Regions from separate parts of the Aminipila terrae genome, predicted to be linked through region 3. Evidence: riboswitches for the same ligand, from Rfam matches in the RefSeq annotation. Region 3 holds a riboswitch; each other region holds the start of a gene.
The links. A riboswitch is a leader RNA that binds a small molecule or an ion and turns the genes downstream of it on or off. The one in region 3 is predicted to bind cobalamin.

Region 1 (3,187 bases), 1.2 Mb from region 3:
AAGAATGTTCATATACTTTAAGGCTTCTTCAACACGTTCTAAAACTTCCTCTTTTGGCAATTTTAGATTCATAGGACCAAATCCCACTTCTGCCAAAACAGTAGAAGCAATGATTTGATTATCTGCATCCTGAAACACAATACCGATATTTTTACGAAGCTCTTTTAAGTTTTTTTTGTTAATAGGGGTTCCCCTATAAAAAATCTGGCCTTCGTCAGGCTTAAGAACACCATTAGTATTAAGGAAAAAGGTAGATTTTCCAGCACCATTTGAACCGACAACAGCAATTTTTTCACCTTCATAGATATCCAGACTGATATCATTCAGGGCGGTCTTTCCGTTTCCATAGCAATAATGTAAATTCTGAATTTGTAAAATCGGATTTTTCATAATGACCCTTTCTATTGCGTGATGTACCATAGTACTAAAAGAAAAAATATAAATATCATTGCTGCGATAACTTGTTTTGCACTAACATTTTGTGTTTCCTCCAGAATCATAAATTCGCCATCATAGCATCTGGATTCCATGGCATCATAATAGGCATTAGACTTTTTCATTGAAACAATCAGCATATTGCTTGCAACTTTTCCGAATGTACTCCAAGAGGTTTTCAAATCACAGAAACCCAGACGTGAATCTGCAGAATTTCTGATGTTAATGTTTACGTCTATCAGAATAAATATGTAACGATAAGTCATCATCATCAATTCTATAAATAGCTTGGGCACATGTGCTCTTTCAATCACACAGATTATTTCGGTTGATGGTGTCGACAAAGCCATCATTTCCATAGAGCTGATTGCAGCAAAAACCTTTAGGATTAAAAAGCACATAATCTTCAAACTCTTCTCTGAAGTGAAAATATAAAAGAGTCCCAGATTCAGATTGTATTGGCCAATAGGCTGAGTGGACAAGTCAATTCCTATAGTAACCGTACCAAGAAGAATGAAGGTAATGGGAATTGTCAGCACCGACAAATATGAAAGTACTGGAAGCCCACCCTTTACTATCGTCAGATACGCCATGGATACAATTACTGCAATAGACACATAGGGATTATTTAGCGCAATGCATAAGATTAATGTCAAAGCAGAAAAAGATACCTTAAAAGTTGGATTCCAATGTCTTATTCCAGAATTGTAAGCGTAAAAGTCGATGCAGGAACCTTCTCCGTGTTTATGTCCGATTTTATGGTGTTTATGATGCTCTCTGTTTTTAGAAATGATGTGTTTCTCCATTGTTATTATCCTCAATCATTACAGCTTCAAAAATGTAGGCAAATTTTATCCAGTATGCATCTTTTAAAATAAAAAAAGACTGCAGCTTTCGCTACAGCCCGTTTTTCTGTAAAACACAATAAAAATATAAACCGATCTCCCATCGGATTACATGGAATTTTATGCAGGTCTTCTGGCTTACGTATCAACATCATCTTCCGATCTTCCCAAAACTTATGTTTCAGTGATCTTCCTTTTCGGAACAGGATTCTGACTCCTCGATTACAGCGGCGGGACCGCGCAGGACTGACACCTGCTTCCCTCTTAGCCGTCAAACGCATTTGACGGAACACAAAATATCTATTTAGTTGCATGATGATATTATCACTTCTGACTTTTAATGTCAAGCATGGGGAAATACTTAAAGTTAAAATAATACTGCATAGTTGACAAAAGAGGAATAAGTGTTATAGTTTTCATATCCCCCTGGGGGATATGAAAACTATAACACAGAAGAATATATAGACAGATTATATACTAATTTTATGAATATAAGGGAGGCAGAAATAAAAATGAAGAAATGGATAATGGAAGAGGATAAACTAAATTTAATATTTGTTATCATATCCGGGATTGCTCTGCTGGTCAGCTTATCCCATTTACTAAGAGGAAGTCTTGGATTTGATTCAGCATGGATTGCAATTGTGCTGTGTGGAATACCGATTCTTTTAGGAGCCATTAAAGGATTAGTAGTGGATCATGATATAAAGGCTGATGTTCTTGTTTCAATTGCTTTAGTAGCATCCGTGTGTATCGGTGAGTATTTTGCTGCCGGAGAAGTTGCATTTATCATGGCTATTGGTACTCTTCTTGAAAACGGCACTTCAAGGAAAGCAAATGAAGGCATAGAAAGATTGATTAAGTTAACCCCGAAGACTGCACGAGTGCTTAAGGATGGTACGGAGAAAATCATTCCAGCGGACCAGGTGAACATTAATGATATTTTGCTGGTTCTGGCAGGGGAGACAATTCCTGTTGACGGCGTTATTGCGTCAGGGGAGACTTCCATTGATCAATCGGTCATGACAGGGGAATCCCTACCCATAGATAAGACTGTTGGAGATGCAGTAACCAGCGGAACGGTGAACCAGTATGGGACGTTTACTATGAGAGCCACTAAAGTAGGGAAGGACAGTTCTCTGCAGAGGATGATTCAAATGGTGAAAGAGGCAGAGGCCAATAAAGCCCCTATCATAACCCTTGCAGACAGATGGGCTACGTGGATGGTCTGGGCGGCACTGGGAGCAGCGGTTATTACGGGGGCTGTTACAGGAGAACTGATTCGTGCAGTAACCGTTCTGGTTGTGTTCTGCCCTTGTGCATTTATTTTAGCTACGCCAACGGCAATTCTGGCTGGCATTGGCAATGCAACAACCTATGGCATTATTATCCGCTCTGGAGACGCTCTGGAGCGCTTTTCTAAAGTGAAACATATAGCTTTTGACAAGACAGGAACCCTGACTCATGGGAAACTCAACGTTATGGCAGTAAAGAGCTTTAATGATTGTATTACAGAAGAAAAGTTATTATACTATGCAGCCTCTGCAGAGCAGCGCTCGGAACACCCTATAGGAAAATCTATTGTTTCATATTATCAGTCAATATGTCATACCATGTGTGAACCGCAAGAATTCTCTCTTTTAGCAGGTCAGGGAGTGAGAGCATTTGTAGACGGACAGGAAGTGATGGCAGGAAAACCTGATTTATTGAAAACAGAAGGAATCACCATACCTGAAAAGATTCAGAAGGCTGCCACTGATTACTCAGAGAAAGGGGCTACAATCGTTTACATAGGCATCAATAAAGAAACTGCGGGATTTATCGTACTGTCTGATACGGTAAGGGAAGATGCAGCAGCCATGATTTCAAAATTAAAAGAGCTACATATGGAGCCGATTCTTCTTACA
Region 2 (3,187 bases), 1.3 Mb from region 3:
TCGGCGGCCAAAAGAGCCAGCCCCATGGCAACGGCAATACCGTCATCTGCCCCCAGCGTAGTGCCCGTGGCATATATCATGTCATCATGCACCTGAAGATTAATCGGATCTCTTAAAAAATCGTGGAGCACACCGGGGCCCTTTTCACAGACCATATCCATATGACCTTGAATGACCACGCCGGGACTGTTTTCATAGCCTGGGCTGCCAGGTTTTTTAATCAGCACATTTAGTGCTGCATCCTGCATGACCTCCAGACCATGAGCCTTTGCAAAAGAGACCAAATAGTCACTAACGGCCTGCTCGTTGCCGGAACCTCTGGGAATTTTGCTGAGTTCTTCAAAATAGAAAAACACATCGGCAGGCTCTTGATTTTTCAATACTCTGTCTTCCATAACAAACCTCCTTCTTAAAATTGGATAATATAGTCTACCATAAAAAAATAAGGCATCATGTCGAATAAAGGGAGTGATTAAATGTATTTTTTAGTTTGAGAAGAGTAGGAAAAACTATTTCAAAGAGGCAAAATTAATGGAAATCTCAATCTCAGAATCTATCGCATATAAATATTATTATAATATAATTTTTTTATGCTCTTTCTGTTAAATCAAATTATTAATTTATCGGAGCATTTATGAAATCAGGATGTGTCCCAGGCCGTTGATATAGGAATGGTCTGATTAAATTTTAGACTTTCTTAGCAAGAACTAAGACTATTACAAAACTTTTATATAATCAACAGATTAGAGAAGTAGAACGTTTTAAGAGGATTGGCATACACTGAGTTAGAATAAGATTCGGATGCTGTAGGAAACATCATGATAATTAAAACTGTCGGGGGATGGTTATATAACCTTTCAACAGTTTTAATTTATGAGCAGTACATGATAAAAAGATAAGAAATATTTAATTAAGAATAATGTTGAAATATAGAAATTAAAGTGATATTATAGTTGATGAAAATATAAATATTTCCATTTCATATATAATTATGAAATTTCGACAATATTAAACAAATTTCGACAAGGAGAGCTATTCAATTAAATAAATATCTATGTCTGTCGGCGGGAGCCGGCAGCTAAGAGGGAAGCCGGTGAAAGTCCGGCGCGGACCCGCCGCTGTAAACGAGGAGTTCCTGCCCATTCATATACAAGATGAAAAACCATCACTGAAAGCAAATAAAGCTTTTGGGAAGAGGGCAGAAATGTGGATACGTAAGTCAGAAGGCCTGCATGGATTAAAATAGTAACTGGTTACGAGGTAAATGACCAGGGAATTGTATTTTTAATTTATTTTTTAAAATAAATAAAAGAGAAACAGTGAAAATGGACTGTGGCAGATTTGCTACAGCCTTTTTTGTTGGCAAAAACAAAAGGGGGAACATTTTGTAAAAGTGGCTGCAGCAGCTTGCAGTATAGGTGTTTGTGTATTATTTTAACAGGAGGAACAAAAGAAAAATGACATTTAATCTAAGAAAATCATTGGCAGTACTTATGATTATAGCTATGGTTATGAGTACAGGTCTGAGTGCCTATGGGATGGACTGGCCAACCTATCAGGGAAATGATATTCATAACGGAATTTTGACAGATGGAGCAGAAATTAGCGGAAGTCCAAGTGTCACTCGTGTAGATTTACCTAAAAACGGATCTGGTAGTATAGGGTCGACATGGGCAGAACGACAACCATTTGCAGGAGTAGATACGGTACCTGTCATGGAAACTAGAAATGGAAATACCTATGCATATGTGCTTTATGACGGGTATAAAGCTGCATATGGTAAAGGTGGCGGCAGACTAGCCAAAATTGACTGCACGGCATCTACTCCACAGGTAGTATGGGATAAGCAAATTACACAGTGCTCAGGCATCCAACTATCCTCTCCTTACCTGGATACTGATAACCGATGCATTTATGTGGGAGCATCAGGATATAATCAGAAAGCCTATAATGATGGGCTGGCATTGACTGGAGGAGCCATAACAGACGGCTGGACGGTATCTTCTGCAGGGACTGCCATGGAGGATGGAAAGGTAACCGTATCGGGTAATCAGACTGTTACTTTGACCCAGACAAATGTAAATCTGACTAAGGGTGACACTCATCGCTCTGCTACCTGTGTAAAAATTAACGGAAACAATGTGAATATGACTATCACTGCTAAGCTAAATGGAACTATAGTTGGAAGTGAGTCGTTAAACTCTTGCAATTTTATTGATGGACGTTTTTATTTTAACCTAATGTTTGGGCAACAATTTTCAACAGCCGAATCCGCTGTAAATACAGGGACAAATAATATTTTGGAATTTACCTATGAAATTTCAGAAAATGACAGTAATACTGTGGAGATTGAATATTGCCAGTTGTATGAACAGAATAGTTCTATTACAAAAGTAGCAAATATTGATGAAGAACCTATTACAGAATGGTCCTTAAATATACCAGATAATGCAGTAATAGGCACTCCTATTGTGAAAAGTGGAGAGTATCTATACTTCGGCACATGGTCAGGGCATTATTTAGGAACTTATTATCAGTATGATCTTGATAATGAGGAGTTAAAAACTTTTAATCCAGGCAATGGCGGCTTTTATCGGGCAGGTGCTGTAGTAGAGGGTAATTATGTTTATTTTGGTGGAGACAAAGGATATCTTTATGCTCGTCCGGTAGGTAATGATTTTGACAATACTTCGGAAGGGAGCGTTATCAATTTGTCAACTGTAGGAGGAGTGGAATCAGGGAATGTGCGCAGCACTATTTCTCTGGTAGACGGACATCTTTACTTTACCAGCCAGGGTGGTTATTTATGGAGCTTTACTCCTGAAGAAGGAATCCCGACTTTAGACTGGAAAGCTCAGCTGGCAGGAACCTCTACTTCTACTCCAACAGTAGTAGGAGATAATATTTATGTGGGTTACTACAGTGGATTTACTGCCGGAGGCGTCCAAAAGGTAGCCAAAACAGGAAACCATGAAGTTTCTTCCGTCGCAGAACCGGGACCTGTACTAAGCTCTATATTAGTATATACAAAGGGTGGAGTAGATTACCTCTATTTTACTACTAATTCTCGAACTGGAGCAGGCTATTGTTTCAATGGAAGCAATGGAGCAAAAGTATGGCAGACACCTGGAGAGACCTATGCATTGCAGGGTATGGCTTACAGCGGAGGTGTACTGACTTTTGGAAA
Region 3 (3,187 bases):
CTTCTTCCTTAGATTGCTGAGTAATTCTTTTTCAAGCTCTTTATCCATTTTGACCTTTTCATAGGTATCCCCGCATTTTCCTGCTTTTTTTGAAAGCCCTGCGGTGATCAGTGCCTTAGGCCAGTTCCCAAACCGCCTCTTTATGTATATCCTATATAACCAGTAAAGTTCTCTCTGTGCAGGAACATGCCCCAGCTCTCTGGCTTTACGTGTCAATATTTTACATAAATCCTCATCTGAGAAGCTGGAATAAACAAGTCTTCCTTTCCCAGAATTGGTCTGGGAGAATTCAAATATACGCTCTGCATTTTTAATGCCCTCATCATACTCCAGGTTTCCTGATTTAATGCCTTCGTCTACTATTTCATAAAATTCTTTTATATACTTTTCTGCTGCGCTCTCCTGATGCATTTTAGTTTCCTTTCTTACTGTTCAGACAACACTCTTTTTCCTCTGATAATTTACCACACCAATATAAAACATCAGGGTCTCTTCAAGGTTTCTGTCTGTATGTGCAGGACCTGTTCCTTTTCGTTTCTGTCAGAGGCTGCCAGTTCATGGACCAGATAGTCGGGGTTTATTCTGTCTATGACACTTTTTATCCCAGAATCCGTTACAGGCCTGTGAGTGTCTATATTCAGAATATGCTTATACCCAACACTGAACTTCTCAAAATAATCCTCTGGCAAATCAGGTGCTATGCAAAGATGTTGTTTAACATATTCGCCACTCAGGGACTGATGTAAATGAATTCCCTTTATATATCTGCACAATATATCATGTTCATCTAGCATCCTGTGAACATATTCTATTGCCTGCTGCTCACTTTTTAATTCCAGATTCGTGCACATGAGATGTCCTATATCCAGCATTATTCCTTTGTTTTTATAGTGTACTTTTTTTAGAAGCCTTTTAGTTATCTCTGGCCGTGTAAAATCCAGGCCTGCCCAGTTTAAGTTTTCCATTAACAATTTAAACTCGTATTTCTGGCCATCAAATAACAAATTAATTAATTCTGCCGATCTATCTACTACCTCTTCATCTGTATGAAGCCATTTATATGTATATCCTTCTTCTATGGAGACATCTGAAACATGGAAAACTACGTATTCCGCACCCGCACGGCTTGCCCTGTCCAAATCCTCACGCAGCATTTTTATAAGTGCCTCCCTGTTTTTTCCACCATAAAACATTTCCCAGGTTTCTGCATTTTTAAATTTATGAATTAACTCAATTTCGTTTTCATTCCAAAAATCCAACCAATCGCAAAAAAAAGCTAAATGCCAGCCCTTAATGAGAGTTTTATCTACTTTAAATTTACATTCCTGTCCCCCCATATGGCTTCGATTCCATGGCAGCCATATTTACTGCATACTTTTTCCAGCTCGCTGCTGTCTTTGTACTCCTTTAATACTTCATCTACAAGAGGCATATTTATCAGTTGAATCATATATTACTTTAATCCTTTCTACGTAAAAAAAATCCCTTAGCGAGCACTTGAAAAACTAATTCCTGTTTTACTCAACTAAGAGACTTCTGTATTTTATTTATTACAGTTTTAGTTAATACAAACAATAGCTTTCATAGTTTTCTCCCATGTAAATCCATACATTTTCTCCCATTTCTATTTTTTCATTAAACGTCAGATTTGGTACTAAAAGTTTTACACTTGTTCTTTTTCTTCCAATGACAGTGACTCCATCTGCAGTTGGAGATTTTTTAAATTCTTCGATTTTTTCTGCCAGATTAGAAATCCCTGTTTCTTTAGAAAAATTGTCCACAAATTCCTGAGTATTTGCATAAACTATATTGTCCTGATTTTTGAACCAATTAACATTCATGGCGTTCCTCCTTGTATCTAACTATATTTAATTAATATTTAAAAAGTATATTTTTAACTTTAAGTCCAAAAAAGGATGAGGGTTATAACAAATCTGCATATCTTGCAAATCTGTTACACCCTCAGGAATGAAAAGACTTCTTCATACGAATGAAAACAAACAAAAAAAACTGTAGCAAGATTGCTACAGTCCGTTTTTCTGTAATATTTATCATTCTTAAAAGCCCCTAAGGCCTATAAGCATCACCGATTACCCGTCGGCTACTCCAACAATTTATGCAGGTCTTCTGGCTTGTGTATCATTGTTCCTGTCTGCCTTCCCAGTTAGAAAACCAGTGGCTTATAGAAAGGAACTCCTCACTTACAGCGGCGGGACCGCGCAGGACTTTGACCTGCTTCCCTCTTAGCTGCATAACTTACCGCCAAATCAATTTGCATGGTTTCAGTTTGCAGAACATAAATGTTTATTCAGTTATTAGCCTAATGGTATCATCTTTAGGTAAGTTTTGTCAACCCTATACTCATTAATAAATATTTTTTATTTCAGCCAATTCATAACTTTCTATTTTGTAACCCACATTAATTCTTTTCAATAGTTACTAAATGAGTATCAGGATTACTTCCATTGTAGTTTACTTTATATCCCAATTTTTCAAAATCCCGGGCTTTCACAAACACTGTCTCAGTATCATAAATGCCATTAATCTTGATTTTTTTCCCGTCTCGGACAACATATGCTATTTTGTTTTGATTGTCCCAGCCAACCTCTTCTCCAAAGTACTCACAGATTTGTCTCAGTGGAACGTACATTTGTTTATTTAAATTCTGATATTCGCCCCAGTCATAATCTTTTTCCTGGGATAATGGAGACGCACTTTTTCTTGTATAATAAATGTCACAATAATCATAACCATCTTCCGCTGTCTCTCTGGACTTTTCCCATGAAATTTCAACTTTTTTAACCGGGTTGTATTTATCCTCTAACTTTGAAATATTTTGAGAAATAGCACTTATATCTGTCCCCTGTACAGGAAATTTCATATCTACTTTTTTTGATTCCATAGTAGATTTACTTTTTATGTAAAATAAATCCTTACTATTCGTATTCATTGAAAGGTTTTGTTCACAGGTATAAACGTTTCCAGATTTTTTAACAGTCTGATTATAGCTAAACGGTTTAATAAAGTCCAATTCACCTTTTTTATGCATATAGTCCAGCTGCGTTTTAATTGCTGCAATCTGTCCAGCCATTTCTGCCCTATCTGCATCACTGATTTTCATATTCTCTTCATCACTTTCAATACCTTGCAGTTTTTCCATATAGGATGTAAACTCCAAAAAGCTGTT
Region 4 (3,187 bases), 780 kb from region 3:
GCCAATTACCGTATATTTAGATGGGGTAGAGTTATATTTTGATTGTGAACCGATTATGAAAAATCAACGGACTATGGTTCCTATGAGAAAGATTTTTGAATCTTTAGGTGCCCAGGTAAAATGGGATAATAAAGCAAAGACTGCTTCTGCCAGCATCCATGGTAAAGAAGTCAGTGTAAGTATCGGAAGTCAGGTGGCCTATGTAAATGGTTCTAAAGTTTCCCTGGATACGGCACCTCTTATACAAAGTGATTTTACGCTGGTTCCATTGAGGTTTGTATCAGAAAATCTGGGTGCGGATGTAAAATGGGATGCAGATGCAAGACGAGTGATTATTACTTCGTCTGATCAGTAAAAAAGAAGGTGAGTGTAATGAACCATATCAATGAGTTGGTTTGTGGTTTAAAAGATAAAGATAATAAATCTGCATATCAATGCTTAAAACAGCTGGAAGCTGTGAGTGCTGAATCAGATGCTGTCTACCCTTATTTTGATACATTTGTGGAAATGCTGGATGATTTAAACTCTTACGTCAGGACAAGAGGATTGATTTTAATTGCTGCCAATGCCAGATGGGATAATGATTTCAAAGTGGACGAGGTTATTGACGAATATCTGAAACATATAATGGATGATAAGCCCATTACAGCAAGACAGTGTATTAAGACGCTGCCAGACATTGTTAAATATAAGCCAGAATTAAAAGAATGCATTTGCAGTGCTTTACGTAAAGCAAATCCTCAAATGTATAACAGCAGTATGCAGCCCTTAGTTTATTCAGACATTCAGGGTGCCTTAAAAAATATAGAGTCCCTCTGATCAAACTATGTTGACAGTTAATAGGGAAAATGATAGCATAAAGTAACAAATAAATAGAAATTTATGTTCTGCCCATAGATAACAACCAACTATTCTTTGTTATCTGCAGACTAAGAGGGAAGCAGGTAAAAGTCCTGCGCGGTCCCCGCCGCTGTATATGAAGAGTTCCATCAGATTGAGTTTATGAGGCTTTTAATCCTCATGAATGATATACCACTGAGCTTTTAGCTTGGGAAGGTTGAAGGGAATGATGACCCATGAGCCAGAAGACCTGCATAAATTTTCAAAAGTCTTCGACGGGTAATTTCGGAGGGCTTGAACAAGGGTGGGTATCCCACGGAGTTCTACAAAATTAATAATTGCAGAAAAACGGCTGTAACAGTAATGTTACAGCTTTTTGTATGTCATCAGGCAGAATCGATGTAAGCTTTATAAACAGAAATCATCATAATGGAGGAGGCAGATGGAATTGAAAAGTAATACGAAATTTACAGGATCATACAGCAGTGGCAAAGACAGCACCCTAGCTATATATAAAGCAATTCTCATGGGGTTTGAACCTCAAAGTTTAATAATGACATATAATGAAGATAAAAACAAAACGTGGTTTCACGGCATTGACGAAAAAATGATAGAAAGGCTTTGTGATTCTTTACAAATACCTATAAGACTAATAAGAACCTCAGGCAAAGATTACGAAATGAACTTTGAAAGAGTCTTAAAAGAAGAGAGAGCTAAAGGTGCAGAAGTCTGTGTCTTTGGAGATATAGATATAGAAGAACATCTGGCGTGGAACACAGATAGATGTAACAATGCAGATATAAAGCCTTTGCTTCCCCTTTGGAAAAAATCCAGGGAGCAGGTGGTTTATGATTTTATAGACAGTGGATTTATAACTTATATCACCGTTATAGATACACAGAAAATGGATGCAAAATATATAGGAAAACAGCTGACAAGAGAGCTTGTGGCAGAGCTAAAGTCAGAGGGTGTTGATGCATGCGGTGAGAATGGCGAATACCATACCTTTGTATGTGATGGACCACTTTTCAGTAAACCTGTTGAATTTAATCCAGGTATTCCGGTTTTTGATGGCAGGTATGTAAGAATAAAGGTTTTATAAATTGCTTAAATCTGAACTCAACAAGTCTTTAGCAAGGTATGGAGGTACTAATGAAAAATGAAATAGCTATTTATGGGAAGGGTGGTATTGGAAAATCTACGCTTAGCGCAAATATATCAGCGGCACTTGCTGACTCAGGAAAGCGGGTATTACAAATCGGCTGTGATCCAAAGCATGATTCAACCAGACTTCTGTTAAACGGGAGAAAGATAACAACGATTTTAGACTATATCAAAACAACAGGAGCGTTAGATTATAAAAAAGAAGACATATTGTTTGAGGGATATGGTTCTGTTGGGTGTGTAGAAGCAGGAGGGCCTGAGCCTGGAGTTGGGTGCGCAGGAAGAGGAATTATTACATCTTTTGAACTTCTGGAGCAGTTCAGGGTTAAGGAAGAATATGAGATAACTTTGTACGATGTTTTGGGTGACGTTGTGTGTGGGGGGTTTGCTGTTCCTATACGAAGAGAATATGCGGATACTATTTTTTTAGTGACCTCTGGAGAATATATGGCAATGTATGCAGCCAATAATATTCTCAGAGGGATAAAGAATTATGAAAATGGCAAGTACAGAGTAGCCGGCCTGTTATATAATTCCCGTAATATTGAAGATGAAGACAGAAAAGTTTATGCTTTTGCAGCAGCAGTGGGACTGCCTGTATGTGCTAAAATTCCAAGAAGCAATGTTTTTGCCCAGGCAGAAAGAAAAAATATTACGGTTGTAGAACTTATTTCTCGCAAAATGAAGCTAAATAAAGGAGCAGATATTCAAGATGAAGAACAAAAGATTTATGACATCTTTAAGTCTTTAAGCAGAAATATAATTGATGGTGTTCCAATGTATGAGGCAAATCCTCTTTCAGACGATGAATTGGAAGCCGTTATTTACCAGACCGTAAAGGCTGACTATAAGAAACCGTTTAGCAAATGTGATTCAGAAACAAAAGAAAGCGAAAATCATCAGGGTATAACCGTAAACAGCGAAAATCATCAGGGTATAACCGTAAACAGCGAAAATCATTCAGTCAAAGATGAAGTTACGTCATTAAACAGATATTTATCAAAGAATGTTATTCGAAATGAACCTTTGCACGGGTGTGCATTTAATGGCGCTATGACTATGAGTATCCATATCCGGGATGCTGTAATACTGGCACATGCGCCTAAGAACTGTGCCTATTTATCCTATCAAAGTATCAGTTCCTCTGGCAGGCGCAGACTCTTTGAACGGGGAGCGCTGATGC

Region 1: it holds a riboswitch for cobalamin, as region 3 does, so the genes downstream of both, cbiQ (cobalt ECF transporter T component CbiQ) here and Ami3637_RS02455 (hypothetical protein) in region 3, are expected to answer to the same signal.
Region 2: it holds a riboswitch for cobalamin, as region 3 does, so the genes downstream of both, Ami3637_RS08900 (hypothetical protein) here and Ami3637_RS02455 (hypothetical protein) in region 3, are expected to answer to the same signal.
Region 4: it holds a riboswitch for cobalamin, as region 3 does, so the genes downstream of both, Ami3637_RS15755 (Dph6-related ATP pyrophosphatase) here and Ami3637_RS02455 (hypothetical protein) in region 3, are expected to answer to the same signal.

Annotation. Positions count from the first base shown of each region.
Region 1 covers NZ_CP047591.1:1,767,335-1,770,521, forward strand. Annotated here, with positions in the region: gene Ami3637_RS08435 (energy-coupling factor ABC transporter ATP-binding protein) at 1-390, opposite strand, end outside; gene cbiQ (cobalt ECF transporter T component CbiQ) at 402-1,241, opposite strand; cobalamin riboswitch at 1,387-1,590, opposite strand; gene Ami3637_RS08445 (heavy metal translocating P-type ATPase) at 1,793-3,187, shown strand, end outside.
Region 2 covers NZ_CP047591.1:1,858,790-1,861,976, forward strand. Annotated here, with positions in the region: gene Ami3637_RS18555 (M20/M25/M40 family metallo-hydrolase) at 1-395, opposite strand, end outside; cobalamin riboswitch at 1,038-1,250, shown strand; gene Ami3637_RS08900 (hypothetical protein) at 1,458-3,187, shown strand, end outside.
Region 3 covers NZ_CP047591.1:527,428-530,614, forward strand. Annotated here, with positions in the region: gene Ami3637_RS02440 (homing endonuclease associated repeat-containing protein) at 1-411, opposite strand, end outside; gene Ami3637_RS02445 (TIM barrel protein) at 483-1,259, opposite strand; gene Ami3637_RS02450 (hypothetical protein) at 1,307-1,450, opposite strand; gene Ami3637_RS02455 (hypothetical protein) at 1,563-1,841, opposite strand; cobalamin riboswitch at 2,101-2,270, opposite strand; gene Ami3637_RS02460 (stalk domain-containing protein) at 2,420-3,187, opposite strand, start outside.
Region 4 covers NZ_CP047591.1:3,259,324-3,262,510, forward strand. Annotated here, with positions in the region: gene Ami3637_RS15745 (stalk domain-containing protein) at 1-355, shown strand, start outside; gene Ami3637_RS15750 (SufBD protein) at 373-819, shown strand; cobalamin riboswitch at 869-1,112, shown strand; gene Ami3637_RS15755 (Dph6-related ATP pyrophosphatase) at 1,283-1,942, shown strand; gene Ami3637_RS15760 (nitrogenase component 1) at 1,993-3,187, shown strand, end outside.